DNA from 4 places in the Sporomusa intestinalis genome. Region 1 is predicted to be linked to each of the others. Evidence: riboswitches for the same ligand, from Rfam matches in the RefSeq annotation. Region 1 holds a riboswitch; each other region holds the start of a gene.
What was found. A riboswitch is a leader RNA that binds a small molecule or an ion and turns the genes downstream of it on or off. The one in region 1 is predicted to bind cyclic di-GMP.
Positions count from the first base shown of each region.

Region 2: it holds a riboswitch for cyclic di-GMP, as region 1 does, so the genes downstream of both, ACZ481_RS24405 (RraA family protein) here and ACZ481_RS03455 (methyl-accepting chemotaxis protein) in region 1, are expected to answer to the same signal.
Region 3: it holds a riboswitch for cyclic di-GMP, as region 1 does, so the genes downstream of both, ACZ481_RS19845 (methyl-accepting chemotaxis protein) here and ACZ481_RS03455 (methyl-accepting chemotaxis protein) in region 1, are expected to answer to the same signal.
Region 4: it holds a riboswitch for cyclic di-GMP, as region 1 does, so the genes downstream of both, gspE (type II secretion system ATPase GspE) here and ACZ481_RS03455 (methyl-accepting chemotaxis protein) in region 1, are expected to answer to the same signal.

Region 1 covers NZ_AP042390.1:722,624-729,992, forward strand. Annotated here, with positions in the region: gene ACZ481_RS03435 (uroporphyrinogen decarboxylase family protein) at 1-362, shown strand, start outside; gene ACZ481_RS03440 (S-layer homology domain-containing protein) at 383-1,858, shown strand; gene ACZ481_RS03445 (PAS domain-containing protein) at 2,250-3,827, shown strand; gene ACZ481_RS03450 (HD-GYP domain-containing protein) at 4,103-5,158, shown strand; cyclic di-GMP riboswitch class I at 5,174-5,263, shown strand; gene ACZ481_RS03455 (methyl-accepting chemotaxis protein) at 5,382-7,369, shown strand, end outside.
Region 2 covers NZ_AP042390.1:5,254,720-5,262,088, reverse strand. Annotated here, with positions in the region: gene ACZ481_RS24415 (methyl-accepting chemotaxis protein) at 1-1,482, opposite strand, end outside; gene ACZ481_RS24410 (DUF441 domain-containing protein) at 1,534-1,992, opposite strand; gene ACZ481_RS24405 (RraA family protein) at 2,064-2,717, opposite strand; cyclic di-GMP riboswitch class I at 2,824-2,910, opposite strand; gene rpsD (30S ribosomal protein S4) at 3,193-3,786, shown strand; gene ACZ481_RS24395 (hypothetical protein) at 3,819-4,469, shown strand; gene ACZ481_RS24390 (HIT family protein) at 4,597-5,136, shown strand; gene ACZ481_RS24385 (alpha/beta hydrolase) at 5,152-6,156, shown strand; gene ACZ481_RS24380 (zinc ribbon domain-containing protein YjdM) at 6,336-6,674, shown strand; gene murI (glutamate racemase) at 6,686-7,369, opposite strand, start outside.
Region 3 covers NZ_AP042390.1:4,262,806-4,270,174, reverse strand. Annotated here, with positions in the region: gene ACZ481_RS19865 (LytS/YhcK type 5TM receptor domain-containing protein) at 1-742, shown strand, start outside; gene ACZ481_RS19860 (LytR/AlgR family response regulator transcription factor) at 699-1,481, shown strand; gene ACZ481_RS19855 (SLC13 family permease) at 1,639-3,042, shown strand; gene ACZ481_RS19850 (acetyl-CoA hydrolase/transferase family protein) at 3,058-4,563, shown strand; cyclic di-GMP riboswitch class I at 4,727-4,812, shown strand; gene ACZ481_RS19845 (methyl-accepting chemotaxis protein) at 5,065-7,038, shown strand; gene ACZ481_RS19840 (peptidase C39 family protein) at 7,114-7,369, shown strand, end outside.
Region 4 covers NZ_AP042390.1:2,279,510-2,286,878, reverse strand. Annotated here, with positions in the region: gene ACZ481_RS10495 (type II secretion system protein) at 1-173, opposite strand, end outside; gene ACZ481_RS10490 (type II secretion system F family protein) at 206-1,420, opposite strand; gene ACZ481_RS10485 (type IV pilus twitching motility protein PilT) at 1,436-2,488, opposite strand; gene gspE (type II secretion system ATPase GspE) at 2,542-4,218, opposite strand; cyclic di-GMP riboswitch class II at 4,325-4,407, opposite strand; gene ACZ481_RS10475 (shikimate dehydrogenase) at 4,534-5,400, opposite strand; gene ACZ481_RS10470 (carbon-nitrogen family hydrolase) at 5,453-6,235, opposite strand; gene ACZ481_RS10465 (YqeG family HAD IIIA-type phosphatase) at 6,246-6,749, opposite strand; gene ACZ481_RS10460 (SLBB domain-containing protein) at 6,965-7,369, shown strand, end outside.

The DNA of each region.
Region 1 (7,369 bases):
GGCTGGCCGAGAAAAATATTGTCCCCATACTGCATTTTGACTCCGACTGGACCGAGAATCTGGAATATTTTCTGGAATTGCCACAAGGGAAATTTGTGCTGGAGCTTGATAGTACGACCAACATATTTAAAGCGTATGAAATCCTGAGAGGTCACTGCTCGATTAAAGGGGACGTAGCCCCGGCACTGTTTACAGTAGCCTCGCCCAGTGAGATGGATGAGTATTGTAAGAAGTTGCTTACTACATTCCGCAATGGCGAAGGGCTGATTTATTCCTCTGGTTGCACGCTGCCAATGAACGCCAAACATGAGAATGTGAAAGTGTTCTTTGATGCGGTGGAAAAATATGGTCGCTATAATTAACGCTGGAAAGAGGTAATGATATGAAACAGACAAAAAAGTGGCTGCCAGTTGTTCCTTTAGCTTTAATGTCTGTCGTAATGACAGGCACACCGGTGTTGCCCGCTACCGTTTATGCGGCTGCGAGCCAATCTTTCAGTGATGTTGACGCCAGTCACTGGGCCTATGATGCTGTGGCCAAACTAGCTAAAGCCGGACTGGTCGACGGCTATACCGACAACTCTTTCCAGGGTGCCAGGACGTTAAGCCGATATGAGCTTGCCATTATTGTCGCCAAAGCAATGGATAAGTTTGATAAAGCCGATGACGCCAACAAGGAACTGATTGACAAACTGTCGATTGAATTTGCTGCCGAACTTAACCGGTTGGGTGCACGGATGGCCAAAGTGGAAAGTAAGACCAACACCTGGGTCAGTGGCGAAACAAGGCTCCGCTATTTGGGAAATGACCCCAAAGCAGGCGGAACCAAGCTGCATGGCTCAGACAGCTTTGATTTCCGGCAACGCGTCAAATTACAGGGAATTATTAATAATGAGGTTTCCTGGATGGCCCGGTTATCGGCCACCGGCAAAGCCGGCAATTACAATAATGGCAATGATGGCAGCAATGCTTCTTTTGACATCTTAGCTGTTAATGCTAATAACGTTCTCGGCCTGGATAAAGTCCGGATCGGGCGTTTTCCGTATGATAGTTTTAGTCATGGCCTGTTTAGTAAGGCCATCGGTGTGGACGGTGTTCGTGTCGATAAGAACTTGGGCGATATTTTATTTACCGGTTCAGTGAATAATGTCAGGGGGAATACCAATCAAGGCACTGGTACAGGGGACAGCGGCGATGCAAACACTGTCACCACCGCTCAGTTCTCGGGAAAAGCAGGCGATTCAGTGAGTTGGAAGGCCGGTTATTACTGGTCTGATGACCCCGGTACCGGTAATCTCAGCGGTACCGGCAACACCAACACCGGCATTTTTGGAACTGCCACTACTGCCGCGACGATATTTACGCAAGCCACCGGCTGGAATCTCGGCTTTGACGCTAAATTGGGCAAGGTCATGTTAATCGGCGATTATCTGTCTACAAGCCTTAAGCATGCGGCCGCCGGTCTTCCTGACAATCCGAAAGGCTGGGCAGTGGAGCTTACCAACGCTACTAAAATGCCGCCCGTTTTTTACGGGGGCAAGCTCCTGGTAGATGCTAAAAAAACAGGGGACTTTGGCTGGTCGGTGTCCTATCGCAGCATTGATGCCGGTGCCATTCCAGCCGGTGCCGGCGGCTTTGATGCTCAGGCAGTCAGTTATGGCGGGGATCCCTACTCAACCGTTGCCAAAGGCAGTGATAATATTAAAGGCCTGTTCGTAGCGCTGCAAAGCACAATAAGTAAGAATATCATCTGGACCATTGAGGGGCAGGACCTCAATATTAAGAATAGAAAGCTGACAAACCTGGCTTCCGGTAATCTGGGCAAAACCTACATGACGAAATTTGAATTTTTTTATTAATTTCAACGTATAAACCGGAACGGTTGCAAGGACGACCACTCAATATCTATAAATCAAAATGACTCTCCGATCAATCGGGGAGTCATTTGACTGTGAAATTGTTATTATTTTTACTTCATTCATAGCTTGAATTTTACCGGGCCATAACCCTGTAAGCGGCAGTTTGGCTTACAATAAAGTGTTTCCCGTGGTCGGCAGGGCTTTGTCTTGTTTTACAGAATAATAAATGATGGATTGATTGCCGATGAAGTTCGTTCTATTATTACAATTATCCAAGAGGCAAGGAGGGGACTTTACTATGCAGCAGCTTTGGCATAGCTGGCCGGCAGCAGTGACTTAGTTACTGTAAATGGTATTACATTGTCAAATTTGTTTTTGGGAGAACAAGAGGATGCCTGATAATCGTGCAGAATACAATGGAGACGACATGCCTGTTTTGGTGACACGCTGGGATTGTAATGGTTATATTTTGAATATTCTGTATAATGATTTGTATCTGGGCAGGCCACCAAATCAGTTCCTTGGCAAAAACCTCCGGGAATTGGGGTTAGAGAAAAGAATATATGAAAAATGTGACCATTATTTTAAGCGGGCTGTGGCAACGGCGGCTAAAGCGGTTTTTCAACTACGCAGCAGTACACGGTCTTATCATATTTCCTATCTGCCGGAAAACAACTCCCAGGGAGATGTGGCGACAATACTGGGAATTGTCCGCGACATGACGCAGGAGCGGCGGGCAAGAGATGAGCTGACCCGGGCCTGCCGGAAGTTTAGCTTGGCTCAGAATATTGCCAAACTGGGGTACTTTGAATGGGATTTTGTTACGAATGAGCTAAACTGGTCTGATCAGCAGTATAAAAATTTCGGCTTTCTGCCTCAGTCCTTTATCCCTACGATGGAGTTTTACCTGAGCCGGATTTATCCGGAGGATTTAGAAATCGTAAATATGACGAATGAGGTGGCCCGGAAGGGCTTTGTGGAATCAGAGTTCAGAATCGTTAGACCCGACCGGACGGTTGGCTGGCTGTGGGCCCGGGTCAAATCACTTGCCAATGAGCAAGGCGTCTTTACCAGCCTGTTCGGGACGACCCAGGACATTACCGAACAGAAGCAGACGGAAAACCGGATTTTACGGGTAGAGAAGGATTTGGTGTTTTCCAACCAATTGAACAGTCGCAGTGCCTATTTAAATAAGCTGCTGGTTAATGCCTACTCACCGGAATATATAACCAAGGCCCTTAACGAATTTGGCATTGAAACAAAAGCCGAACATTGCTGCTTTGTGATTCAGCTGACGCATAAGCCGGCAGGTCCTGCCGCTGATGCCAATGCTAAAACGGCAGGCAAGCAGGCCGTATTAGTCTGGCTGGCGGAAAAGGAGATGGGCTGCACCTGGAAATTTAATGATGATATCATTCTGCTGGTAACGCTGGCAGAGGCAGGCATAACCTGTAAGCAAAGGCAAATTGAGTTTGCCAGTCAGCTGATTTGCGAAATGAAGGTGCTTTTCCCTCATATCAGTGCCAAAGTCGGCATTTCCGGGGCGTCAGGGAATCCAATCCGGTTCCGGGACAGCTATGAGAAGGCGAACCGGGCCGTTGTTGTTGCCGCTTCCAATTGCGCGCAAGTGGTGCATTGTGATGATATTGGGATTTATGAAGTCGCTTTTCAGCTGCTCCATGATGAAAATACCTGCACCCTTGTGCAAAATACGATCGGACGCCTGGCCGAATATGACCAGGCGCGGGGCAGCAACCTGTTATACACGCTGGAATTGATACTGGAGGAGATAAATCTAAAGGCCGTATCGCAGAAGCTTTTCATCCATCATAATACGGTCATTTGGCGAAAAAGGCGGATTGAGGATTTTTTGGGGATGTCGCTGGATAAAATGGAGACCAAGGTATTGCTGGTTTTGTATTTGAAGATATGGAAATTACAGCGAGCGGAGACAGGTGAGCATAATTGAATTTGCCGGCACCAGGGTCATTGTTATGCGGCAACAATAGACACCGGTTTTTTTTGTACTCTACTCCAATAGTATTAACAAGGAAAGTATTGTAGAATTATGTATGAATTTGAAATAATATGCAGGATTTTAATTGCCCCCAAGAATACCATTCCACCACATAGCGGTCATAGCAGAAGAGAATCTACAATAGGCGGGTTGAAACTCACTCGGAATAATTAAGTACCTGGCTGTTGTGACTAGTTAGGTACTATTTTATTTGAACGGAGGATAAGATGTTCCCGAACCAACACTTATTACGGGTAGAAGAACTTAAGCCAGGTATGATCATAGCCCAGCCGGTTCTGGCTGATACAGGACAAGTTCTGCTGGAGCAAGGGGTATTTTTGACAGAGGACTTTATTGATAATCTCGGCAACTGGAAAATATCGTACGTCAGTATTGTGTTGCCTGATAACAGCTTATCCTCCAATTACCGGTTTTTTAGTATGTATGGGGATACGCTGAAATCAGTAGAGGAAACCTTTAAAAAAGTCCGGGCTTTTAAAGAGGTGCCGATGGCAGAGTGCGAGGAATTAGTCGAAAACTATATCGAACTGATTGTCAACATTGTCGGGGTCATAGATGATTTGCATAATGTTAAAGCCCACAATGAATATACTTTCCGGCACTCGCTTAATGTGGCAATCATCGCCGGTATTATTGGCAAATGGATGGGATTTACCGGGAAAAATCTGAAAGACATCATATTGGCAGGGCTGCTGCACGATATCGGCAAGGTGCTAATCCCTGAAGGCATACTGGACAAGCCGGGAAAGCTTACCCCGGAAGAGATGGCAGTTGTCCGGGCCCATCCTACCCACGGGTATCATTTATTGGATGACTGTCTGGAAATAAGGGAAGAGGTAAAACTGGGGATATTGCAGCATCATGAGCGGGAAGACGGCAGTGGTTATCCTTTGGGCTTATCCCGGGAGAAAATACATATCTACGCCAAGATTGTTGCCATTGCCGATATCTATGACGCAATGAGCACCGAGCGGGTGTACAGGAAGAAGGTGCCGCCTTTTACCGTGGTTGAGGTTATTCTGGATCAGATGTATGACAAGCTTAATCCTCAGATCTGCCTGATTTTTCTGGCTCATATCCGGGGTTTTCTCATCGGCAGTTCGGTGCTGCTGAATGATGGCAGCAAAGCCAAGGTAGTACTGTTAAACGGACTGTTAAAATTAAGACCGGTGGTTCAACTGGAAAGCGGGGATTTAATTGATCTTGACAGGGAAAAAAATCTTGAGGTTGTTACGATGCTGGATGAGGTAAACGCCGTATAGGCACAGCAGCTCCCAATAAAATATTGGCAAACTTACTGAAAGGTAAGGACGCAAAGCCATGGGTCTAACGAAAGTCACACATTCTATGACTGCCAGGTTGCTATTGTTCTAACGGAGTATTCGTCAGCCTTGGCAACAGGCATATGACGATTTTTTTATTTTTAGCATGTTGATCATATGTGCTGATGACAATATTACAATTCATAAGAGGGGAGCTTAAAAAATGAAAATTAAAAAGATCCAATCACGCTTGTTGCTGGTATTGCTGCCATTGGTGTTAGCCGCTTTAAGTGTATTAGCCGGAGTCAGTTATTCTCTCTCCACCAAGTCGCTGTCGACAAGTATTGATGAAACAGCTATGGCGGTGGGAACTGACTATGCCCGGCGGGTGCAGGCCGACATCAGCCTCCTGATTTCCCAGCTGGAGGGTCTGGCCAGTGTTCAGCAGGTGAGTGCCGGGGCTGATAAAATTCAGATTGCCCAGGCCCTGGCGGAATTTCAAGCCCGGATTAAAAATTTTGATGTCGTTATCTTTATTTTACCGGACGGCGCAGGTATTTCCGGTACCGGCGCTGCGGCTGACTATGGAGAACGTGAATATTTCAAAAAGGTACTGGCAACAAAGGCCACTGTTGTCTCTGATCCTCTGATATCCAAGGCCACTGGGAAGCTGGCGGTCGTTCTGGCGGTCCCGGTTACCCATGAGGGCCGGCTGACCGGGGTGCTTGTCGGCACATTTTCCATGGAAAGGCTGACAGACATGATTAAAGACCTGCATTTCCTGGACACCGGTTACGGCCAGCTTAGTGACGATTCGGGCCTTATTATCGCCCATCCCAAGCGGCCGGACCTTGCCGGTAAACTGAATATCTCCGAAAAGAAGATAAATCCGGAACTTAAGCTGCAGGATTCCGAACTGGATGACCGCCTGGTCAGCTTGTTTAAGGAGGCGGCACAGACGGGGAAGCAGGCCCGGGGGGTATATCGCTTTAATGATAATGTGGAGAGAGTCAGTGTATCCACACCGGTCGAGCTGCCGGGCGGGCAACGGTGGGTCATGATGGTGGCGGCCCCGCAGGCCGAGGCGACCAGGCCAACAGATACCCTGGCAAGGGCGATGCTGTTTATTGCCATTTTGTGTTTAGCTGTTGCCACTGCCGGCATTATTATGATCGCCAGATATATTGCCAAACCGATTTCTCTGATTCGCGATGAATGCCTGTTGCTGGCCCAGGGTGACTTGCGGGAGCGGGAGGCTAATATATCCTCCGCAGATGAAATTGGTCAACTGGCCAAAGGCTTCAGGGAAATGCGGGAAAATTTGCGTACCCTTGTCGCTAGGGTACACGCTCAGGCCGAACAGCTGGCAGCTTCCAGTGAGGAGCTGACCGCCAGTGCCGACCAATCGGCACAAGCGGCCAATCAGGTCGCGATCTCCATTACTGCTGTGGCGGCCGGAGCCGGCGACCAGCTGGCGGCGGCAAATCAAACGGCAGCGGTGGTTGAAGCCATGTCAGCCAGTATTCAGCAGGTTGCGGCAACCGCCAGTGAGGTAGCCGGGCAATCCTCTCAGGCAGCCGGTAAAGCCAACGAAGGCAGTGCTGCCGTCAATAAAGCGGTATATCAAATGACGCAAATCGAAGAAACTGTTAATAATTCGGCCAAGGTAGTAAGTGAGCTGGGGGAGCGGTCGCGCGAGATCGGCCAGATCGTAGCCACGATCTCCGGTATTGCGGGCCAGACGAATCTATTGGCTCTTAATGCGGCGATTGAGGCTGCCCGGGCTGGTGAGCAGGGACGCGGCTTTGCCGTTGTAGCCGAAGAGGTACGTAAGCTGGCCGAACAGTCCCAAGCAGCTACGGAGCAAATCGCCGCCTTGATTGGCGGCATTCAGGGGGATACGGACAAAGCGGTACAGGCGATGGATGCGGGCACCCGCGAAGTTAATCTGGGAGCCGAGGTGGTCAATGCTGCCGGCCAGGCTTTTCAGGAAATTGTCCTGCTGGTAACCCAGGTATCGGAGCGGGTGACGGAGATATCGGCTGCGATTGAGCAGATGAAACTTGGCAGTCAGCAGATTGTCGGTTCGGTAAACCGGATTGACAACCTGAGCAAAACCGCAGCCGGGGAAGCTCAGGTCGTCTCGGCGGCCACGGAGGAGCAGTCGGCAACGATGGAGGAAATCGCTGCTTCCAGCCAAAGCCTTGCTCA
Region 2 (7,369 bases), 1.0 Mb from region 1:
GCCGGCGCGCGCCGCCTCAATAGCCGCATTCAATGCTAACAAGTTGGTTTGACTGGCAATGCCTGAAATAGTATCAAGAATTTGACCGATTTCCTTAGAACGCTCATCCAGCTTGGTTACAAGCTTAGAGGAGTCGGCGACATTAACCGCGAGGTTTTGCATTTGCGAGACTGCCTGTTCAATTGATTCGCCGCTTTCTATGGCCGCTTGAGCGGTCCTTTCCGACACGGAAGCAACAGCGGTGGAATCGGCGGCAATTTGTTGAATGTTGTCAACAATTTCGGTTATAAGCGAGGCGGTAGTATCAAGAGTAGCCACTTGTTCGTTGACAGAGTGAGTGATGCTGGCAATGGAATCGGCGACTTGGCCTGCTGTAACCTCCGAGTGGGCCGCACAGGCTGTTAGCTGTTCGGACGACGACGAGACTGACTCGGCCGTAACTAATACCTGTCTCAGCAAGCTCTTGAGCCCGCCAACCATGGCATTGAAGTTCTGCGCCAGCTTGCCGATTTCGTCATTTTGCCGGTTGGTGATTTCAATGTTCAAATTACCGGTTTTCATAGCTTCAGTGGCTTCTACCAATTGGATGATAGGCCTGGTTATATGCTTGGAAACAAAAACACTAATGAAACCTACCACTAGAATGGTTATCAGCAGTATAGTCAGATTGGCCAGGAGGAGGTTATTATTTTTAGCATTAAATTCATCGAAGGATTTTTCCATGCAGATAATCCAGCGTGTTTTAGGATCATACACATAATTGACCAGCTTGCGGACACCATTATCATCAATGATTTCCTCCCGGCCGCTTTGACCTTGCAGTGCCTTCTGCACAAAGGGGAGGCTGCTCATATCCTTGCGCTCGTTTGAAACCTGTTCATCGGGATGGGCGGTAATTTTTCCGTCCTGATCGAGGATGTAGGCGGTAACTCCGTTTTGTGACCGCTTAACGACGAAATCCTTGAGGAACGAGAGATTGATGGAGGCTTGCAAAACGCCGGTCACTGCTCCATTGGCCGCCCGTATCGGTGTGGCTATGGCAACTACCGGCTTGCCGTCTGTCTTACTGACGAGGACTTCAGAAACTACCTCATCTTTTCCTTGTACCGCTTCCTGGTAAAAGGTCCGGTCGCCAACTTTCACCAATTTGGCATTGTCGCCTCTTACCAGCTGATTGCCTTGATTGTCATCAACGGTCATGGCCAGCGCGGTAAATACTTTCTGTGTGTCACCCAGCAGCTGGCCTGCCGCCGGCAGATCGTAATTTCTTACCGGGGCGGTCTGGGCAGTTCCTCTAAGTACTTCCAGGTGCTTATCGATATAATCGCGGGTTTCCGACTTTAATACTTCCAGCTCACTGGCACTGAGTGAATAGAAATCAGCCTGGAGGGATTTATTATACAATGAAAAAGAAAAAAGGGAGGCTCCGAGCAATGGGACACAACTAATAATGATCAGCAGAATAAAAAACTTTTTTTTCATTAGTCATTAGCTCCTTATTGAAGTGTGCGAATGTAAATCAAGTGTGCTTGTTCATCGTTTGAATAACCCCAATACATTTACCAGCAGCGCCACCAAACCGCCGGCGATGAGCGGCCCGACAGGCAGCCCGCGAAAGAAACAAACACCGATAACTGTGCCGACAATCAGAGCCGATACTGTTTCCGGTGACTCCTTCATAAAAATGACTCCCTGACCTGCAACCCAGGCCAGGAAAACCCCAATCACAACCGCGAGAAAGCCAACCGGAGATTTAAAGATCGCCAGCATGTCGTTCATGGCTATATGACCCTGGGCCACCGGACTCAGGACGGCGATGGTCAGAATGACAATGCCGATATTGATACCGTGCTTGTCTATCAGCGGGAGATAATTTTCAAGACCTAATCGGGGAATGAGCAACAGAACCAAGGCCGCTACCGCTACCGTATGGTTATTGCCGATCATAGATAACGCCAGTATTATTAATAAAGGAAGGCTATCCCAATTCATTTGTCCACATCCTAGCCATGATTTTCAGTGGTCGCACCAGCAATTGTCAGCTTGCAGCCGGCTGTTCCGGACTATTTTGTTTCATTGTATTTTTTCAAGCAAATAGTATCAAAAGTATCCCATCTTAACCGGTTAATACAATCAGACCAGATAGCTTCCTGTTTCCCCAGAAACTCCAACCGTTCCAGCATATGCCCGGCAATTTGGTCTTGTTTGATTACGATAACACCGGAATCATCAGCAACAATGATTCCACCGTCCAACTCCTGTTTCCGTTTGTTATAATAAGCCTCGTCGAAACCGGTGTCGGTATTGATACAACCGATTGGCGACCGGCCATAAGTCCACATAGGATAGTTTTCTTTGATCAGTTGCTGGACATCGCGTACCAAGCCGCTAACCACAATCCCCTTGGCCTGACGATAAGTAAAGATATATTTGGCAATCAGATCGCCAATGATCGCTTTGCCGTCGCAATTCACTGCATCAATATAAACTACAGCGTCTTTAGGCGTATTGCGGATATAATTATGTACATGATAATTGGAACCGTTGAACGCAGGAATATAGTGGATGAGCCCTGCTACTCTGCTGCCAGGCAGTAGAACCTGCAATCTGGGGTCCAACTCTCCCGTTTTATGCATAGCATCGGCTATTTCCGTTGTGCTCATCTGGTTGCAATCAATATACTCCAGTATTTTTTTCTGTAATGCAGTCAACTCCATCCTCGCCAAACTCCTTTCATAATCTGTTTTCCCCAACAAAATAAATTTTTCCAAACAAATAAACCAGCCCCATAGCTGGTTTATGAGGCGTTTAGCGGTTAAACCAAACGGCAACCTGGCAATCATAGGCATACTTGCCCTTAGACCCATGGCTTTGCGTCCTTACCTTTCGATAAGTATGCTAATTATGTATTTGTCTATATTCCAGGGCCCGTACATTTGGCTAGCACACTATACGCTAAGATAATAACATAAACCTATATAGCCGTTCTATAAATGTTAATAGATGTTAATAAACCTTGGTAAATCTTAATATAAGCGGATAAAGAGACGGTTGCGCTAAGAGCGCCGGCAAAATTTAATGAGAACGATATTGAATATCATTCTCATTGGTGTTATACTTATACAAGTATGTAGGTTATCCTGTTCAAGTAACTAAGCCATAGACAGCTTGTGCGAAAGGAATGATTGTATTTTGGCCACTCAAAGAGATCCCCGGTTTAAACTTTGCCGCCGTTTTGGCGTAAACATCTGCGGTCACCCTAAAGCCCTCAATCGTCTTGAAAAAACAACTAGGCGAAATAATAAGAAACTCTCTAACTACGGCATTCAACTGCTGGAAAAACAAAAGTTGAAAGCGTATTATGGAGTACTGGAAAAACAGTTTGCCCGATATATGCAAAAGGCCCTGAACAGCCGGGACGTCAGCGGTCTTGTCCTATTAAAAGCATTGGAATGCCGCCTTGATAATCTGGTCTACCGTATCGGCTTTGCCAATTCCATACGACAAGCCCGCCAAATGGTTAACCATGGCCATGTTCGCGTCAATGGAAAACGTGTTGATATTCCGTCCTATGCTGTGGCCGTAGGTGATGTTGTCAGCCTGGCGGAAAAATCCCGTAACAACGAAATGTTTGTCAGCAATTTCCGCGACCTCAGATCCTTTGACCTGCCCTATATTGAAAAGAACTACGATGATTTTAGCGGCACCCTGCTTCGCCTGCCCAATCGGGAAGAACTGCCAATTGAAGTCAACGAAATTCATATCATCGAGTTGTATTCGCGCTAAGTGTAGATATTCAACCCCTGTGAGGTGTTAGCATGTGCAAATACAATAGCCACTATTACTGGGAAGGTACATTAGCCGGCAAAACGGATGTATGGCAAAGTCATTTTGACGATAAAGCCGATCCTTATCAGGTTTTATTTGTTAATACGACTCTCATTGATTATCCTAGAAAGACCTTGGATAATAACTGGGCGTGCTATCCTGACAGTAAATCCTTACTGGGGTTCTTGTTGTACATATATGTACCGCTGGCCTTCTATTTTATTATGTATAAGGAAAATGAGAAGCTGTTAATTCCCATTGCCTCAACGCAGGAACTACTGGCTTCCATTCAACAGCTGCATAGAGAAGATGCAGCGGCAATGGTTGCCACGATAGAAGAGCTGGTTAGCTTCTGGGAGTTGAATGAAAGTGCCTGCCGTACGGCTCTGCAGCTTTTTGGCCGTCGTTTTAACGAAACCTGGTACGGGGACAACACTATTTTACATATTGGTTTATTTACCAGTACGCAGGCAATTGCTCAGCATATTTTGGCCGAGCAGGAATTTCCGGAAGTGCTGGCAGAAGATATCGGACTTACTCCCCGGCAACTAACAGAGCTGTGCGAGAAATTCTATTCCGATACCTTCATTCGCAAAACATTTGTTAAAATTTTAAACAACAAGATTGGCTGCATCATTTAGTTGCCAGGAAAAAAGCGGTCCTGACCGGGCAATAAACCTGCCGTTAGGTATGACCGGGAGAAGCGCAGCCACTGATAACTGCCCAATACAGAGAACTCCTGCTGATCCATTAGCAGGAGTTTTATATATGGATGGTAAATTACGAAATAAAAGGTATATAACAGGAGCAAAGGTTATGTGCATAACTTGCCGGATTATCGAAGGAACAAGGATTCCACCCGGAGGGCTGCTTTACAAGAGTGACAGCATTATTGTACATCATTGTCTTGATGTCAATATACCAGGGTATATAATTATTTCCCCGCTCAGGCATGTCCCTGATTATCAGGAGTTAACCGATACAGAGCTGGTGGCAATGGCCAGAGGGACAAAAACCATAATGTGTATTCTGCAGAAGCTGCCGGAGGTTGAAAAGGTGTATATACTGAACTTGGGAGAGGAAACAAGTCATTGCCACTTTCATATTTTCCCGCGCTATCATTGGATGCTAGACAAATTAAATGTTGCACTATTCTCAAGCGAAAAACTGGATGGGGCTAAGTTATTCAGTTATTACAGGCATAAAAATAAAACGGATGCGCTAGAGAAAATGCCCGAAATCAATAAAACAATCACTTTTATAAAAAGCCAATTACAATGTAATAGGTGCCGCCTGCGGCTAGGGTAAAGGAGCCTTTTAACGATGAAATTCCGGTATAAAATTCGCAAGTGGAAAAGCCTGGTTTTAGCTGTTTTGCTTGTAATTATGTGGGCAAGCGCCTGCAACCGGGAAACAGGGGCCTATAATCAGGCCACAACCCCTGCGGCCCCGGCTGGTTTAGCGGCAGATATTGCCGGTTCTGCAGGGGCCGGACGGACTGAATACCAGCTTAAGACCTTTGATCTTTATTTCCAAAAACATGGCGGCAGGTATCGGATTTTCGTTTCAGTGCCGGTTGGCCCCGTGCCTGCCAAGGGTTATCCGGTGATCTACCTGCTTGACGGAAACCTGACTTTTCCGCTGCTGCAGGCTGCCCAGAAGGCTGCCGGTTTCTCGCCTGTTGTAACGGTTGGCATAGGTTATCCGATTGATGCCGGTATCGATGTCGGCCGGCGTTACTTTGATCTCACACCGCCGACCTCGCCGGATCTCATTCCGATTGAGGCCATAGGCTTAGGGGCCTTCGCAACAGGTGGCCGTGACACATTTTTTGCTGCCATCGAAACAGAGCTAAAGCCAGTGATTGAGAGGATGGCGCCGGTCGACCGCAGCCGGCAGACCCTATTCGGGCATTCCCTGGCTGGCTTGCTCGTCCTGCATATCCTCTATACCTCGCCTACGTCGTTCCAGTCTTATGTGGCCGCCGATCCGTCAATATGGTGGAATGGCGGTTCGATTTTAGCGGAGCACGCCGGCTTCGTGGCTGGCGAACAGGCAAGGAACGGCAAAGCGTCTGTACGCCTGTTGGTAGAGACTGCCGGCCAACAAGCCCTGCGGGCAGGGCTCTCTAAAGCTGACGCCGCCTCGCTAACGAGGTTTCGCTCCGGGCTAACAGGCAGGGAGATCGCCGCCGACTTAGGGGGACTAGCCGGCCTGCAGGTAAGTTTTCGGGAGCAGGCTGACAAAACTCACGGCTCCATGTTGCCCGCTGCGGTGGCGGATGCGCTTGCTTTTGCGCTGCATTCGTCAAGCTGGGAGGCCCGGTAGCAGGGCTATGTGTTTTATCCCGGCCGGCGTAATTGCAGCGGGAAATCCCTGCCGGGTAATTCGTAAAATAAATGAGCATGATAAGAAAAAATATTGCCATGAATAGGAAGTAAAGAGGACTCATAGCGGAAAAAGCCGCTTTTTGATGATAAAACCAATAAAGAATGGAGCAATATAACATGAACCAATTGCCAAATTGTCCAAAATGCAATTCAGAATACACGTATGAAGATGGAATCCTATTGGTATGTCCGGAATGCAGTCATGAGTGGGCGGCAGGAGCAGAAGCCGGCACAAGCCAGGGAACCGTTGTCAAAGATGCAAATGGGAATGTGTTGCAGGATGGTGACGCGGTAAGTGTAATCAAAGATCTTAAGGTAAAAGGAAGTTCTTCGGCCATAAAAATGGGGACGAAGGTTAAGAATATACGCTTGGTTGAGGGCGATCACAATATTGACTGCCACATTGATGGTTTTGGCGCTATGAAGCTGAAATCAGAGTTTGTTAAAAAGATATAAAGAGACTGTGTTTATATGTTATGCAAATAAGTTTGCAGTATTTTTTTATAATCAACATCATTGGGCGGGAGTTTGCCATCTGTAATGACAAATTTAATTTTATCATCAATACTAGGGGCTACGCCTCTTTGCTTTACTATATCTGCCAAATGATGTATGGTGCCAAGGCCGCCGTCGAAAAAAACGGTTTCCTTGGCAAACCATTGCTGTAAAACCTTCCCGAATAAGGGGAAATGGGTGCAGCCAAGAACAACGGCGCCATAATCAGGCAGCTTTAATGGAGCAAATTCCTTTTGCAAATACTGATTTACACCGGCAGTGTCAAACTCAAACTGTTCCGCAAACTTTACCAGGCCGCCTAACGCCAGTGTGTCAACCATTGCGGCCGCATCAAGCCTCTGAATTAATTGATGAAATTTTTCCTCCCGCAACGTAAGGCTGGTTGCCAATACCAATATTTTTTTGTTTTTTTCTTTACAATACGCAACTGCCGGTTTTACAGCCGGCTCCATGCCAATGATCGGGAAACTATAATTTTTGCGCAGCTTCATGCCGGCAACACTTGTTGCCGTATTACAAGCAATCACCACAGCATCTACTTTGATCTCGGCCATATAATCCATAGCCTTTTGGACGTAGTGTCTCACTTCGCTTTTGGTCTTTTCCCCATACGGTATATGCTCAATATCCGCATA
Region 3 (7,369 bases), 2.0 Mb from region 1:
GGGGATAGCTGATTTTTTAAGCCTGCAGTTATTGCAGTCCGAACTGGAAGTGCAGGCCGTACTGTTGTCCCAGGCCGAGTATAACTCGTTACGGGCCCAGATCCATCCTCATTTTATTTTTAATATTTTAGGCGCCATAAGTGCGACCACCCGGACAGACCCGGAAAAAGCGAGACTATTGATAAAAAATTTGTCACATATGATCAGGCAGCATATAAAACCGGGTAAAGAACTGAATACAGTAGCAGAAGAGCTGGACTTTATCGATAATTATATCTATTTAGAACAAGTCCGTTTTGGTGATCGCATTCAGATCGTTAAGGTTATTGACCCGGAGACCTACAGCCGCATTATCCCTGTTTTTTCAATTCAGGTGCTGGTGGAAAACGCAGTTAAACACGGTCTGTCCCCAAAAAGAGACGGCGGTATTATTGAGATTCGTATTTGGCAAGATAATACGATGCTCTATATTCAAGTGCAGGATAATGGCGTTGGTATTCCCAGGGAGCGATTAATAAGTTTTGACAAGCTTACGGCTGATTCTCAATTATCCGAAGGGATTGGCATTGGCCTCAGCAATGTTCATGCCCGCATTCAACGCCTGTTTGGCAGGGAGTTCGGCCTAGCAATAGAGAGTAATAAGGATGAGGGCACTTGCGTGCTTATCCGGGTACCTTTACAGGAGGCGGTGATGTCAGATGTCAAGGCTGAAGGATGTAAAGATTATTATTGCGGACGATGAGCAATTGATGGCTGATGAATTACAAACTTTGTTGCTTGAGGCGTATCCGGACCTGCAGGTGGCAGGCCGGGCCCAGGACGGGGAAGCAGCGTTGCTGCTGGTTAAGAAGCATAGGCCGGATATTGCTTTTTTGGATATTCAGATGCCGGGGCTGACAGGACTGGAAGTAGCTGCAAGGCTGATTGCCTGCGAAGAGCCGCCGGCCGTGGTTTTTACCACTGCTTATGACGAATATGCCTTACAGGCCTTTGCGGTAAATGCCATGGATTATATTCTCAAACCTTATGATGAAGCAGACATTCTGCGGGTTATGGGAAAGTTTGAAAAAATGATTGCCGGATCAAGCGTAAAGACCAAGGCCTTTGCCAATAAGGAATTTTCAAAGTCAGGCCCTGCTCGTAAGTTTTCTGTGGAAAAGGGCGACCGGATGGAAATTATCGATAGTGACAAAATTGAGATGGTTTATGCTAAAGACCGGCTTGTATACATCAAGACCTGTGATGGCGGGATTTACCGGACAAAACTGACTTTGCAGGATTTTGCAGCAAAATTGCCGGCAGACCGGTTTTTCCGCTGTCATCGGAATTATATTGTCAATGTGAATCAGATAAAAGAGATTGCGACCTGGTTTAATAAAGGCTATATACTTATCCTGCAAAAAAATGGGGCAGGCAAAAGCCAGGAAGTGCCGGTAGGCCGGGCGTATGCTACCCGGTTAAAAGATTATATTGAACTATAAGAGTTAAACCGCCGTAGTGGCGGTTTTTTCTTGTCCTGTGTATAGGTTGCTGGTCGCTGATTTTTCGCTGCTGGTCAATATGCGCTAGCTTCCTGATTTGCAAGAAAATTAAAATTTAATTGAGTATTAAAATAATTTATTGGTTGGGAGGGGAAGTATGAGTAAGCGGAAATGGATGTGTCTGCTGTTAGCCTTTGTCTGTTTAGGCGGAATTGTCTGGCTGACACCGGAGCTTACAGGTCTCAGCCTGGCGGGAAAAAAGTCAATGGGTGTGGCTGTTTTTGCCATTATTGTGTGGGTTTCCCAGGCGCTTGATGATGCTATCAGCGGCCTTGTCATTGTGTTTTTACTGGCAGCTCTGGGGGCCACCAAGCTGGGAGAAGCCTTTGGCGGCTATGCCAATACCGCGGTCTGGCTCATTGTTATCGGCTTTATTATGGCTGGGTGCATGGAGAAAGCGGGGTTATCCAAAAGAATTGCATTGCTGCTGGTCAACTCGGCCCAAGGTTCAGCCATAAAGGTGTATTGGGCGGTTGCACTCGTTATGCTGCTTACAAGCTTTTTGGTGCCTTCGATTACTGCCCGGACGCTGCTAATGCTGCCGATCATTGTTGGTATCGGCCAGGCTTTTGGTGCCAAACCGGGAGAAAGCAATATTGTTAAGGCTTTGCTGTTTATTGTCGCCATGAGCGGTACTATGATGAGTATCGGCATTCTAACCGCTCATGTTGGCAACCCCATTACCGTCGGTTTAATTGAGGCCGCCACCAGGCAAACCGTTTCCTGGGCAGAGTGGTTCAAAATTGGTGCTCCGCCTGCTTTCCTGCTGGCGGGAATATCTGTTTTCCTGCTCCAGAAAATGTGGGCTCCGGAAATCAACAACCTGGGTCAAGGCCAGGAGTATGTGCGCAGGGAACTTGCTTCCCTGGGCAGCCTTTCCCGCCAGGAAAAGTACACGCTGGCAGTGTTCTTAGTTACCCTGGCTTTATGGGCTACAGACTCGATGCACAAAGTAAATGTCGTGTTGGTAGGTATAGTAGCTGTTGTCTTATTGTTGTGGCCCGGTGCGGGGATTATGGCCTGGAAAGAGGCGCAACAAAAAGTACCCTGGAATATTTTTGTTCTCTACGGAGCCGGTTTATCTATGGGAACGGCACTTGTAACCTCCGGGGCCGCTAAATGGATGGCCGGTACTATGCTCGGGCCGATTGGCACCAGGCCTCATGCTGTACAAATGATCATTCTTATCTGGCTTGTGACAGCACTGCAGATATTTTTTACCGGCGGCGGCCCGAAAACTACTGCGCTCACCCCGATTGTGATTGCCCATGCGGCAGCCATTGGTGCCAATCCCCTGCCGTTTGCGCTCATTATGGGAATGAACATGCAGCACCAGTATCTGCTCCCGGTAAGTAATATGCCAAATGCTATTGCTATTGGCACCGGTCATATAACCTCAGGCGAGATCATTAAAACCGGTGCGGTGATGAGTATTATTGCGGCAGCATTTATGAGCGTTATGGTACTAACCTATTGGCAATGGCTGGGGGTAGTACAATAGGAGGAGGTTGGAATTATGAGTGATTTATCCGCAAGAATACGGAGCAAGGCGCTGCAGGCGAAAATCATGGCGGCGGAACAAGCGGCGTCGCTTATTACGCCGGGCATGAATATCGGGACAAGCGGGTTTACCCCCTCGGGCTATCCCAAGGCCGTACCCTTGGCTTTGGCTAGGCGCATCCAGCAGGAGGGATTCAAAGTAAATCTGTGGACAGGCGCCTCGGTGGGCAAGGAGCTTGATGCTGCTTTGGCCCAGGTGGGCGGCATTGCAAAACGGTTGCCTTATCAGACCAATCCTGTTACCAGACAGGCAATCAATAACGGCGGCATGCAATATACCGACCTGCATTTAAGCCATGTGGCGCAAATGGCCCGCTGCGGCTTTCTGGGCGGCAAGGTCGATATTGCTATAATTGAAGCCTGTGCCATTACGGAAGAGGGCCATGTTATTCCCACAACCTCGGTTGGCAACGCCGCTGCTTTTGTCCGGTTGGCAGACAAAGTAATCATCGAAGTAAATCTGACGCAGCCGTTGGCGCTGGCAGGAATGCATGACATTCTGACGCCCGGCGATCCGCCGCACCGGGAAGTGCTGCCGCTTGTCAATGTGGCCGACAGGATTGGGGTACCGTATATTCCCTGCCCGGAGGATAAAATAGCCGGCATTGTCTTAAGTGACATACCTGATGATGTTCGCCCGCTGGCCGAGATGGATGCCGATGCTAAGGCCATGACCGGACACCTTATTGGCTTTCTCCAGGGCGAAATCAAGGCAGGCAGACTGCCTGCCAGCCTGTTGCCGCTGCAGTCCGGGGTCGGGTCTGTCGCCAATGCGGTTATTACCGGGCTGGTGAACTCGGACTTCTCCGATCTCACGGTGTACACTGAAGTCATCCAGGATGGTATGCTGGATTTAATTGATGCCGGGAAGCTTGCTTTTGCCTCCGGTACGGCGCTTACGCCATCACCGCAGGGGTTAAAACGGTTTTATGCCAATATTGACAAATACAGGGACAAAATTGTCCTGCGGCCGCAAGAGATAGCCAATAGCCCGGAAATAGTGCGGCGCCTGGGGGTCATTGCTATGAACACAGCCATTGAGTTTGACATTTATGGCCATGTTAACTCCACTCATGTCATGGGCAGTAAAATTATGAACGGTATTGGCGGTTCCGGTGACTTTGCCCGCAATGGCTACCTCACCTTCTTTTTCAGCAGCTCTGTCGCCAGAAACGGGGCCATATCCTGTATTGTTCCCATGTGTTCCCATGTGGATCACACGGAACATGATGTAGATGTGTTTATAACCGAGCAGGGGGTGGCCGACATCCGCGGGCTAAGCCCCAAAGAGCGGGCCCGGAAAATTATCAGCCACTGTGCCCATCCCGGCTACCGGCCCCGCTTGCTTGATTATCTTGCCAGAGCTGAGAAGACGACCGGCGGGGCGCATACACCGCATATCCTGGCCGAAGCCTTGTCCTGGCATTGCCGGTTCATGGAAACCGGGACAATGAAATTCTGATTGGGAAAGTACTGCCAAGCAAGCGGAAGTCTGTTTATTGCCGGCAAAGGGCCTGTTTTTGGCACAGGCCCTTTGCTTTATTTCTTGTTTGCCTTACCTTTTAACTAGTATAGACGTTTTAACGACTAAACTTTTTGAATTTTTAAACGATATAAATAGTAAGTACCTATAACGGCATACTTGTCGAAAGGCAAGGACGCAAAGCCATGGGTCTAAAGGCGGTACGCCTATGATTGCCAGGCTGCAATTCGGTTTTAAATCGATAATGACAGGCCTGCCATGGACAGGTCTGTCATTATCGATTTATTTGCGTGCCACGCTGCCCGCGCTGATCCATTCGTTTTGCAGATTGCATTAAGGCACGGCAAACCGGAGACGCAGGGGCTGAATAACGGAAGGGGGTCTGGGAAAAGGGCAGGGGTTTTACCAATAATATATGGCGATGATCAAAGAGTGCATATATGCTAAAGATCACTGACCACACGAATGGAGATGTTGAATATGAAAAGTATTAAGGCAAAGCTTGCGGCCATTGTTATCGCTTTATTTATGATCGCTCTGGGGGTGCTGGCAGGGCTTAACTACTGGCAATCCCAAAAAATGCTGACCCGGGGTATTGAGAATGAACTTGCCCTTACGGCCCAGACCAATGGGGAAGCAGTCGGCATGTGGCTTGAGGGGCATAAAAAGGAACTGGAGGCAATCGCCCGGTCACCCATTATGATTGATGGCAGCCGTGACAGCCGGGTGGCTTACATTAGCGCGGAAATCAACAATAACAAGCTGTATGAAAATATTTTTTGGACTGATGCCGACGGCAACTACGTCGACACCCGCGGTGTAGCCGGCAACTCAACCAACCGGCCCTATTTTGCCAGTGCGATTGCAGGCAATACTTTTATTACTGATCCAATTATATCGCCAACAAGCGGCAAGCTGGTGGTCGTCGTCGCCACCCCGATCAAAACGGCTGGCCGCGTTGTCGGGATTTTAGCGGGGGCCATCAATATTGAAGAAGTGGAAAAACGCATTCTTGCTATAAAGGTTGCCCAAACCGGCTATGCCTACGTTTTGCGGACAGATGGCACGATTATTGTTCATCCTAATCATGAGCTAGTAAACAAAATGAATATTAACAATGATCCACATGCAACCCCGCCGTTACAGGCGGCAGTGGCCAAGATGCTGCAAGGCGAAAAGGGGATCGCCGGCTACCACTATGAGGGAATAGAAAAATACCTGGCTTACGCGCCCATTACAGGAACCTCCTGGTCCATCGGCGTGACTGTACCGGCGGCTGAGGCCAGAGCGCAGCTGCAAACCTTTGCCTGGATTTCATTGCTTACGATTGTCATAGTGCTTATTGCCGCTATTTTCGTTATCCTGATCACCGCTGCGCGCATTGCCAGACCGGTGCAAATACTGGAAGGAATGGCTAACTGTATTGCCGGCGGCGATCTCAGCATAACGAATATTAATATACATTCCCAGGATGAACTGGGGCGTTTGGCAAGGGCCTTTGAAATCATGGTCGATAATCTGCGCCAGCTTGTCCGCAAAATTGATACCTCGTCCGAACTGGTTGCTACCTCAGCCGAGGAACTAACTGCCAGCGCGCACCAGTCGTCGCAGGCTGCCAATCAGGTAGCCGGTTCCATTGCCGGTGTTTCTAAGCGGACAGAAGAACAACTGACGGTGGCGGATACTACTTCCACTGTCGTACAACAGCTGTCAGATAATATTCAGCAAATCGCCATGCATGTGAATCAGGTGGCGGAGCAATCAGCCCGGGCCAGGGAAAAGGCGGATGAAGGCAATCAATCGGTTGCAGCAGCAGTTAAACAAATGGCGCATATTGAACAGACGGTGAATAGTTCAGCCGGTGTTGTCGCCAATTTAGGGGAACGCTCGAAAGAGATCGGGCAGATTGTGGATACTATTGCCGGTATTGCCGGACAAACCAACCTGCTGGCGCTTAATGCCGCTATTGAAGCGGCGCGGGCCGGCGAACAGGGACGGGGGTTTGCCGTGGTAGCGGAAGAAGTCCGTAAATTAGCGGAGCAATCGCAGGAAGCAGCAAAAAAGATCGCCGGCTTGATTAGTGAAATTCAGGCTGACACCAATAAAGCCGTAACCGCCATGGAGGAAGGAACACGCGAAGTAAAGCTGGGCGCAGCCGTAGTTAACACCTCCGGCCGGACCTTTGCGGACATTACCGCCCTTGTTGCCCAGGTATCAGGACAAATCGGGGAAATCTCTGCCGCCATCAGGCAAATGGCTGATGGCAGCCAACAGATTGTCGGTTCGGTCCGGCAAATGGATGACTTGAGTAAGAAAACCGCCGGTGAGGCGCAGACGGTGGCGGCAGCGACCGAGGAACAATCGGCAGCCATGGAGGAAATTGCAGCCTCAAGCCAGGTATTGGCTAAACTGGCGATGGACCTCAGAGAAGCTGTTAATAAATTCGTTGTGTAGCTTACTATTCCGGTCAGATGCCCCCCTCTTCTACAATTATCTGTAAAAGCATATATAAAATTGAGGAGGGGTTGCATGGTTAGCAGACAGGCGAGGGTCGCGCGGTGGAAAACTATTCTGGTTTGCCTGGTTTTTCTTGCCTACCTGGCCGCGGCCAGGCCGGCAGGAGAAGAAACAACCCTGCCGCGGCCGGACTCCACCGGCGCCGCCAACTATTACGAGATGAAACCCAATCCCTATTACCTGTCCCTGGGCGTCAAGGGCTATCAACAAACAACCGACTATACCTGCGGTCCGGCGGCGGTCATGTCACTGTTGCACTGGTATCAGC
Region 4 (7,369 bases), 1.6 Mb from region 1:
GCACCATCCACTATTCGCAAATCAGCCTGAACTTTTGCCGTATTGGCAGTGGCAGTAGCACTAGTAAATCTAGGGATCGCAATAGCAACAAGAATACCAATTATGGAGATTACTACCAATAACTCTACTAAAGTGAAGCCTTTTTGGTTTTTAATTCTTTTTAATACCGTCAATCTATTCACCTCCTTTCGTCCAGATTTAGCCCTTAAATTTTAGTCACAACATCAAAGAGCGGCAACATAACCGAAATAACAATAAACCCTATCACCACTCCCAATACCCCGACAATCACCGGCTCCATAATACTGCTCAGGCGGCTGACCGTGTCCTCGACCTCACCCTCGTAAAAGTCAGCCACCTTTTCCAGCATTTTGTCCAGGGCGCCGCTTTCTTCGCCAATGGCCACCATATGGATCACCATCGGCGTAAAGATCTTGCTTGCCCCCAGGGTCGAGGCCAGGCCCACGCCTTCCTGCACGTTGACTTGCGCCTTGGCCAGCGCATCAGTCATACTCAAATTGCCAATCGTCTTTTTAACCACATCCAGAGCCGAAATGATCGGCACACCGCCGCGCACCAAGGTACTCAGGGTGCGGCTGAACCGGGCAATGGCAATCTTTCTGGCCAGCGGGCCGGCAATCGGCAGTCTTAGCAGCAGCTGGTCAAGCTTTTTGCGGGTGTTCTCCCTGGTACAGGCGACTTTGAAGGCCATGAGCAGGCAGCTCAATTCCAATAATACGAGCCACCAGTAATTCTTCAAAAAGTCACTTACCGCCAACAGCAGCCTTGTCGGCCAGGGCAGTTCCACCTTCATGCCGGCAAACAGGCTCAAAAAGGTAGGCATGACAAAGGTAAGAATAAAGACCACACAGATGACGGCCAGGGTAATGACAACCGCCGGATAGGTCATAGCCGACTTGACCTTCTCATTCAGTTTATGCTCTTTCTCAAAGTGGGTTGCCAATCTGTTTAATACATCGTCAAGCACCCCGCCCACCTCGCCGGCTTCCACCATATTCACCATAATGGTGGGGAACACCCGGGGGTGTTCGGCCAGGGCGCGGGAAAAGGTCTCGCCTTCTTTGACCTTTTTATAGACATCCTGCAGGGCCGCTTTGATGCGGGCGTTGGCGGTCTGGTCAATCAGGACGCTCAGACAGGACACCAGGGACAAGCCGGCATCCACCATGGTGGCGAACTGGCGGCAGACTACGGCCAGATCCTTGGTCTTCACCGTCTGGAAGCTGTCGGCAATAGCCCCCAGGGTGCCGCCCGGCCGCCCCTGTTCCTTAATCTCCAGAACAAAATAGCCTTTTTCCCGGCAATGGAGGGCGACCGCCATCTCGCTGTCGGCCAGGATACTGCCGGTATGCAGCTGGCCGCTGCGGTCCTTGGCTTTATATTGGTAGGTTGTGGCCATTCATGCTCTCCTGCCTTAACTATTGGCCAAACGGATAAAGTTTTCCGGGTTCATGGACCGCTCCAGGGCGTCTTCATAACTGATCAGCCCCTGCCGGAACAGGTCCCGCAGCGAAAAATCCATCGCCTGCATGCCAAAGCGGGCGCCGGTCTGGATAACAGAGGCAATTTGATGGGTTTTGCCCTCCCGGATCAGATTGCGCACAGCTGGGGTCACCATCAACACCTCATGGGCCACAATCCGGCCGCTGCCGTCCAGACGGGGCAGCAGCTGCTGGGAAACAATGCCCTGCAGGGTCAGGGACAGCTGAATCCGGATTTGCTGCTGCTGATGGGGCGGAAAGACGTCGATGATCCGGTCAATCGTCTGGGCGGCATCACAGGTATGCAGGGTGGCAAAGACCAGGTGGCCGGTCTCGGCAGCGGTAACCGCGATGCCAATGGTCTCAACATCACGCATCTCCCCCACCAGGATGACATCAGGATCTTCCCGCAGGGCGGCGCGCAGGGCATTGGCGAACGATTTGCTGTCGGCATGGATCTCGCGCTGATTGACAATACACTTTTTGTGTTTGTGCAGGTATTCGATCGGATCTTCCAGAGTCAGCACATGGCAGGCCCGTTCGTTGTTGACAAGGTCAATCATCGCCGCCAGGGTAGTGGATTTGCCGCTGCCGGTCGGCCCGGTGACAAGTACGAGGCCGCGCGGCATCCGGGCCAGGCTCTTTAATACCTCCGGGTGCCCCAGCTCTTCGAGGGTTGCAATCCGCTCGTTTACCACCCGGATGGCAATGGCGGCCGAACCCCGCTGGCGAAAGGCGTTTACCCGGAACCGGCTCAGGCCGGGGATGGCAAAGGAAAAATCCAGCTCACCCGTCTGCCAGAACTTATCCTGCTGCTCCGGCGTGGTAATGGCCTCCAGCATGGCCCGCGTATCCTGAACCGATAGCGGTGCCGCATCAGTCCGGACCAGGCTGCCGTTAAGCCGCAAAACCGGCGGCACGCCGACAGTAATATGTACATCAGAGGCCCGTTTCTCAACCGCTGCCCTCAGTAGTGCTTCCATCATCAAGCTATCCCCCATTATTTACGGCAATCATTGCTTATATTTGAGTAACAGTGCTACAGACCGGCATAGGCTACCCGCATGACCTCTTCCACCGTTGTGTGGCCGGCCAAAGCCTTCCCGATCCCATCCTGACGCATCGACAGCATCCCCTGGTCTTTGGCCGCCAGGGCAATTTCATCGGCCGAGGCCCGTCTGGTAATCAACGCCCTGATGGTGGAGGTCACCGGCATGACCTCATGAATTCCCATCCGCCCCTTGTAGCCGGTAAAGCCGCAGGCTGCGCAGCCGGTGCCCCGCTGCAGGAGCAGGGGCTGGTCCGGGGCCACACCGAGAAACAGCCGTTCCAGGGAGTCGGCCGGCGGCGTGTAGCCGGTTTTGCATTCCGGGCAGATGCAGCGGACTAATCGCTGGGCCAGCACGCCCAGGATGGACGAAGCGGCCAGAAACGGCTCAATCCCCATATCCAGCAGCCGCGTAATGGCCCCGGGGGCATCGTTGGTATGGAGGGTGCTTAGCACCAGATGGCCTGTCAGCGCCGCCCGGATGGCGATATCGGCGGTTTCGGTGTCGCGAATTTCGCCAACCATCACAATATTGGGGTCCTGCCGCAGGATGGACCGCAGCCCCAGGGCGAAGGTCAGGCCGGCCCGGGGATTGACCTGGACCTGGTTAATACCGTCCAACCGGTACTCAACAGGATCTTCGACGGTAATTGTATTTTTGCTGCTGGTATTGATTTCCCCCAGGGTCGAGTAAAGGGTTGTGGTTTTGCCGGACCCGGTCGGTCCGGTAACCAGGATCATGCCATAAGCCTGGGTATACAGGCGGCGGAAGGTCTCCAGGTTGTCAGGGGCAAACCCCAGCTTGCCGACATCCAGAATGACCGCCTGCTTGTCAAGTATCCGCATTACCACCTTTTCGCCCAGGATGGTCGGCAGGGTCGACACCCGGATGTCAATATCGCGGCCGGCTTCGGTAATCTTGATCCGGCCGTCCTGGGGCAGACGCCTTTCGGCAATATCCATGCCGCCGGTAATCTTGATCCGGGATACAATCGCCGCCTGGATATCGCGGGTAAAACAGGCCACCTCCCGGAGCACCCCGTCAATCCGGAACCGGACCCGCAGTGTTTTCTCCTGCGGTTCCAGGTGGATGTCGCTGGCCCGTTCCCGCACCGCCTGGCTGAACAGGGAGTTAACAATGCCGATGATTGGCGCGTCGTCAGCGGTTTGGACCTGGGACATCGGCGCAGCCTCTTCGGGCTTTAACTGGTTGACCGCTTTTTCCACCAACTCGGTAACACCATAGTATTGGCTGATGGCCCGCATAATCTCCCGCTCTGCGGCAATAACCGGTTCGACCTCGCACCCCGATGCCATGCGGGCATCGTCAATGGCAAAAAAGTTAGTCGGATCAACCATCGCCAGTGTGAGCCGGCGGCCCTCTTTTTTAACCGGGATAATCTGATAGCGCTCAGCCAGTGAAACCGGGATAGTCGCCACAATTTCCGGGTTCAGGGCCATGCCGGCCAGCTCCACATGGGGCACTCCCAGCTGAAATTCGAGAACCTCAGTAATATTATTTTCTGTTATGTAACCAAGATTAATAAGCACCTTGCCCAGCCGTTCGCCGGTTTGCTTCTGCACAGTCAGGGCTTTATCCAGTTGCTCCCGGGAGATCAGGCCGGCTTCAATCAACAGGTCGCCTAACCGTTTGCGGTTGTTTAGCATAGTCGCGCTCCATTATTGTGTATAATTGACAAAAACAGCCTGCGCCAAAAAGGCAGGAAAACAATTATGTAAAATAAAAAAACAACCGGTACAGCAAAATAATAATTATTTTTGCGGCCGGTTGCACTACTCGCTCATCCTGGTCCAAGTGCCCACATACAGACCAGATTTCATTGCTCCGATTGGAGGATGAGATTTTACTAAAAGTATATTCGCCTGACAATTTACAATTCCTGCATTTTTTTATTAAGGCTGTATTAAAACTTTATAAAATTGAATTACTATAAAAATTATAAATGATAATGAATCTCAGTGTCAAGCCGGGTTACCGCCTAATCCTGCCAGCAAGGCCCGGTGCATAACCGGGCGCGGTGCCGGGACCCCTGTCCACAGTTGAAAAGCAAGCGCCCCCTGTTCCAGCAGCATGCCCTCACCGGTGACCACCCGGTGGCCGCGCCGGCTTGCTTCCGCCAGAAAACCGGTCTGCAGCGGATTATAGACAAGATCGGAGATCACCGCTGCCGGCTTAAGCTGATCCCAGGCCAGCGGCGGCTGGCCCGCTATGTCCGGCAACATGCCTAAGGGCGTGGTGTTGACAATGATATCAGCCTCAGCCACACATTGGGCAAAGGCCGGTGAATCCCAGTTGCTGCCGGTCACCGGCACCCCGGTACCGGCGAATAAGCCGGCAACTGCCGCTGCCCTGGACAGATCGCGGGCGCCAATGCTGACGGCAGCAATGCCGCTGCCGACCAAACCGGCCACCACGGCCCTGGCCGCCCCGCCGGCCCCCAAAACAACAGCGTGCTTAGCCTTGACGGCAACCCCGGCGGCGAGCAGTGAGCCGATGTAGCCGCCGGCATCGGTGTTATAGCCAAGAAGGCGGCCGGCGCTGACAACGACCGTATTCACCGCCCCTGCCAGCCGGGCACTGGCATCAAGCTCGTCAAGACAGTCGATAATCGCCACCTTGTGCGGGATAGTGACATTAACGCCGCTAAAGCCCAGGGCCGCCAGGCCGGCTACCGCCTGGGGCAGCAGCGCCGGCGGTGTCGACAGCGGCAGATAGACATAGTCCAGGCCGCTGGCTGTAAAGGCCGCATTCTGCATGGCCGGCGACAGCGAATGACTGAGCGGCCAGCCCAGCAACCCCACTTTTTGTGTTTTAGCCGTTATGATCATAAATTCTCCTTTCTGCTAGTGGTCTGTCTACTTGGAAAGAATAGGCCCGCGCCTATTCACAAGTATAAATATCAGGCCGGCGATCGGCAAAAGTCAGCATAACCTTGCGGGCCTCGGTCACCCGGGCCGGGTTAATTTCACCATAAATAATCGTTTCCCGGTCGTCACCTTCGGCTAGGATCACCCCTTCGGGATCAACAAGCAGTGAATGCCCGTAAAAAGGACTGCCTTTATAGCTGCCCACACAGTTTACGGCACAGACATACAGGTGGTTTTCAATAGCCCGGGCCTGAGCCAGGGTCCGCCAGTGATGGCCGCGGGCTGCCGGCCATCCGGCCGGCACAAACACTGCCTGGGCCCCCTGCAAGGCCAGTGAGCGGAACAGTTCGGGAAACCTGAGATCATAGCAGATTGCCACCCCGGCTGTCATATTGTCCAGGGCCAGCATGCCAAGCTTAGTGCCTGGGGCAAAAAAGCGTTCTTCGCCATACAGGCTGAACAGGTGTACCTTCTCATAACTGGCAACAACAGTACCCTGTCTGTCAATTACCAGGGTGGTGTTGTAGACCCGGCCGTTGCGGCTGACGGGAACGGAGCCGGCAATAATGTGTACGCGCTGGCTGCCGGCAATCCCGGCCAAGCGGGTCATTAGCGGCCCGTCGGTGTGCTCGGCCGCCGCAGCCACGTTTTTAAGGGCATAACCGGTTGTCCATATTTCCGGCAGGATAATGACGTCAGCCTTGGCGGCTGCTTCCGCCACAAGTGCCAGGCCTTTGCCTGTATTGCCTTCCCTGTCGCCGGCCACAATCTCCATTTGCAGCATTGCGATCTTCATCCGAGCCCTCCTATAGGCGGCCGCTGGCCCGCAACAGGCGGATGGCCAGCTTTTCGAGCTGCCGGGTAATTTTGGTGCCGATAAACTCCTGCGGCGCCAGCGGCTGCACCCAGATGGTAAATAAGCCGAGCCGGTTGCCGCCGAGCATATCGGTAAACAACTGGTCGCCCACTACGGCAACCTCAGCCGGAGTCAGCCCCAGGGTACGCAGAGCCTGCCGGAAACCGGTCCGGGCCGGTTTTAGAGCCCGGGCCACAAAGGGGGCGCCGCATTGGTCGGCAATGACCTTGACCCGTTTATTGCCGTTATTGGACAACAGACAGACTTTTAGACCATACCGGCTTAACTGCTGCAGCCAGAGGCGCATGTCCGGTCCCACTTCCGGGCTGTTCCAGGCAACAATCGTATTATCAAGATCAAAAATGATGCCCCGGATGCCGCGCTGCCACAGCAGCTCCGGCTTAATATCATATATCGTGTTGACAACTAAGCAGGGGGTTAGTAATTTGAGCAAAATTTCCTCCAGCAATCCATTATTATGCAGTTATTAAAAATTATAGCATGGCAGAACAAAAAACAAAAGAGACGGCCAACCGCTGCTGAGCTGCAGCAGGTCAGGGCTGCCGGCGGAGAGCAGCTTGTCCATTGCAAATGTTATAAATATCAATTCTAATTATTGTAAATACTGCGCAGATGGTTTACTATCTTAGTAGGAATGAATTGGGCGGAGTGATTTACATTATGGATGCTGAGTCTATTTCTATGGTGAATGTTCTTGAGGAAATTTTACGCAGCAAGCCGTCAGGCAGCAGTGGCGACACAATCCATGCCCTGATTGCCAGGGACGGGACACTGCTGGCGGTCTGGGCTGAACCACCTGTCAGCTTTACGCTGGCAACCCCGCAAGAGGTCTTTATCCAGAGGCTGACCGAAAACTTCCCTGTTTTCTTAACTGCACCGTATTCTCAAATTGCCGGCTTTGCCTTTGAATTCGCAGAAGTAAAAATTAGCCAGTCTTTGCATGCAACCAGCGAGGTTGCCAAAACCGGCCCCTGGCACCGGGTTATGCTGGAAGCCGGTCCGGGCGGAAATATGTTTGTTATGTCCCCCGCCAAACCAGCGGGCGTAAAAAAA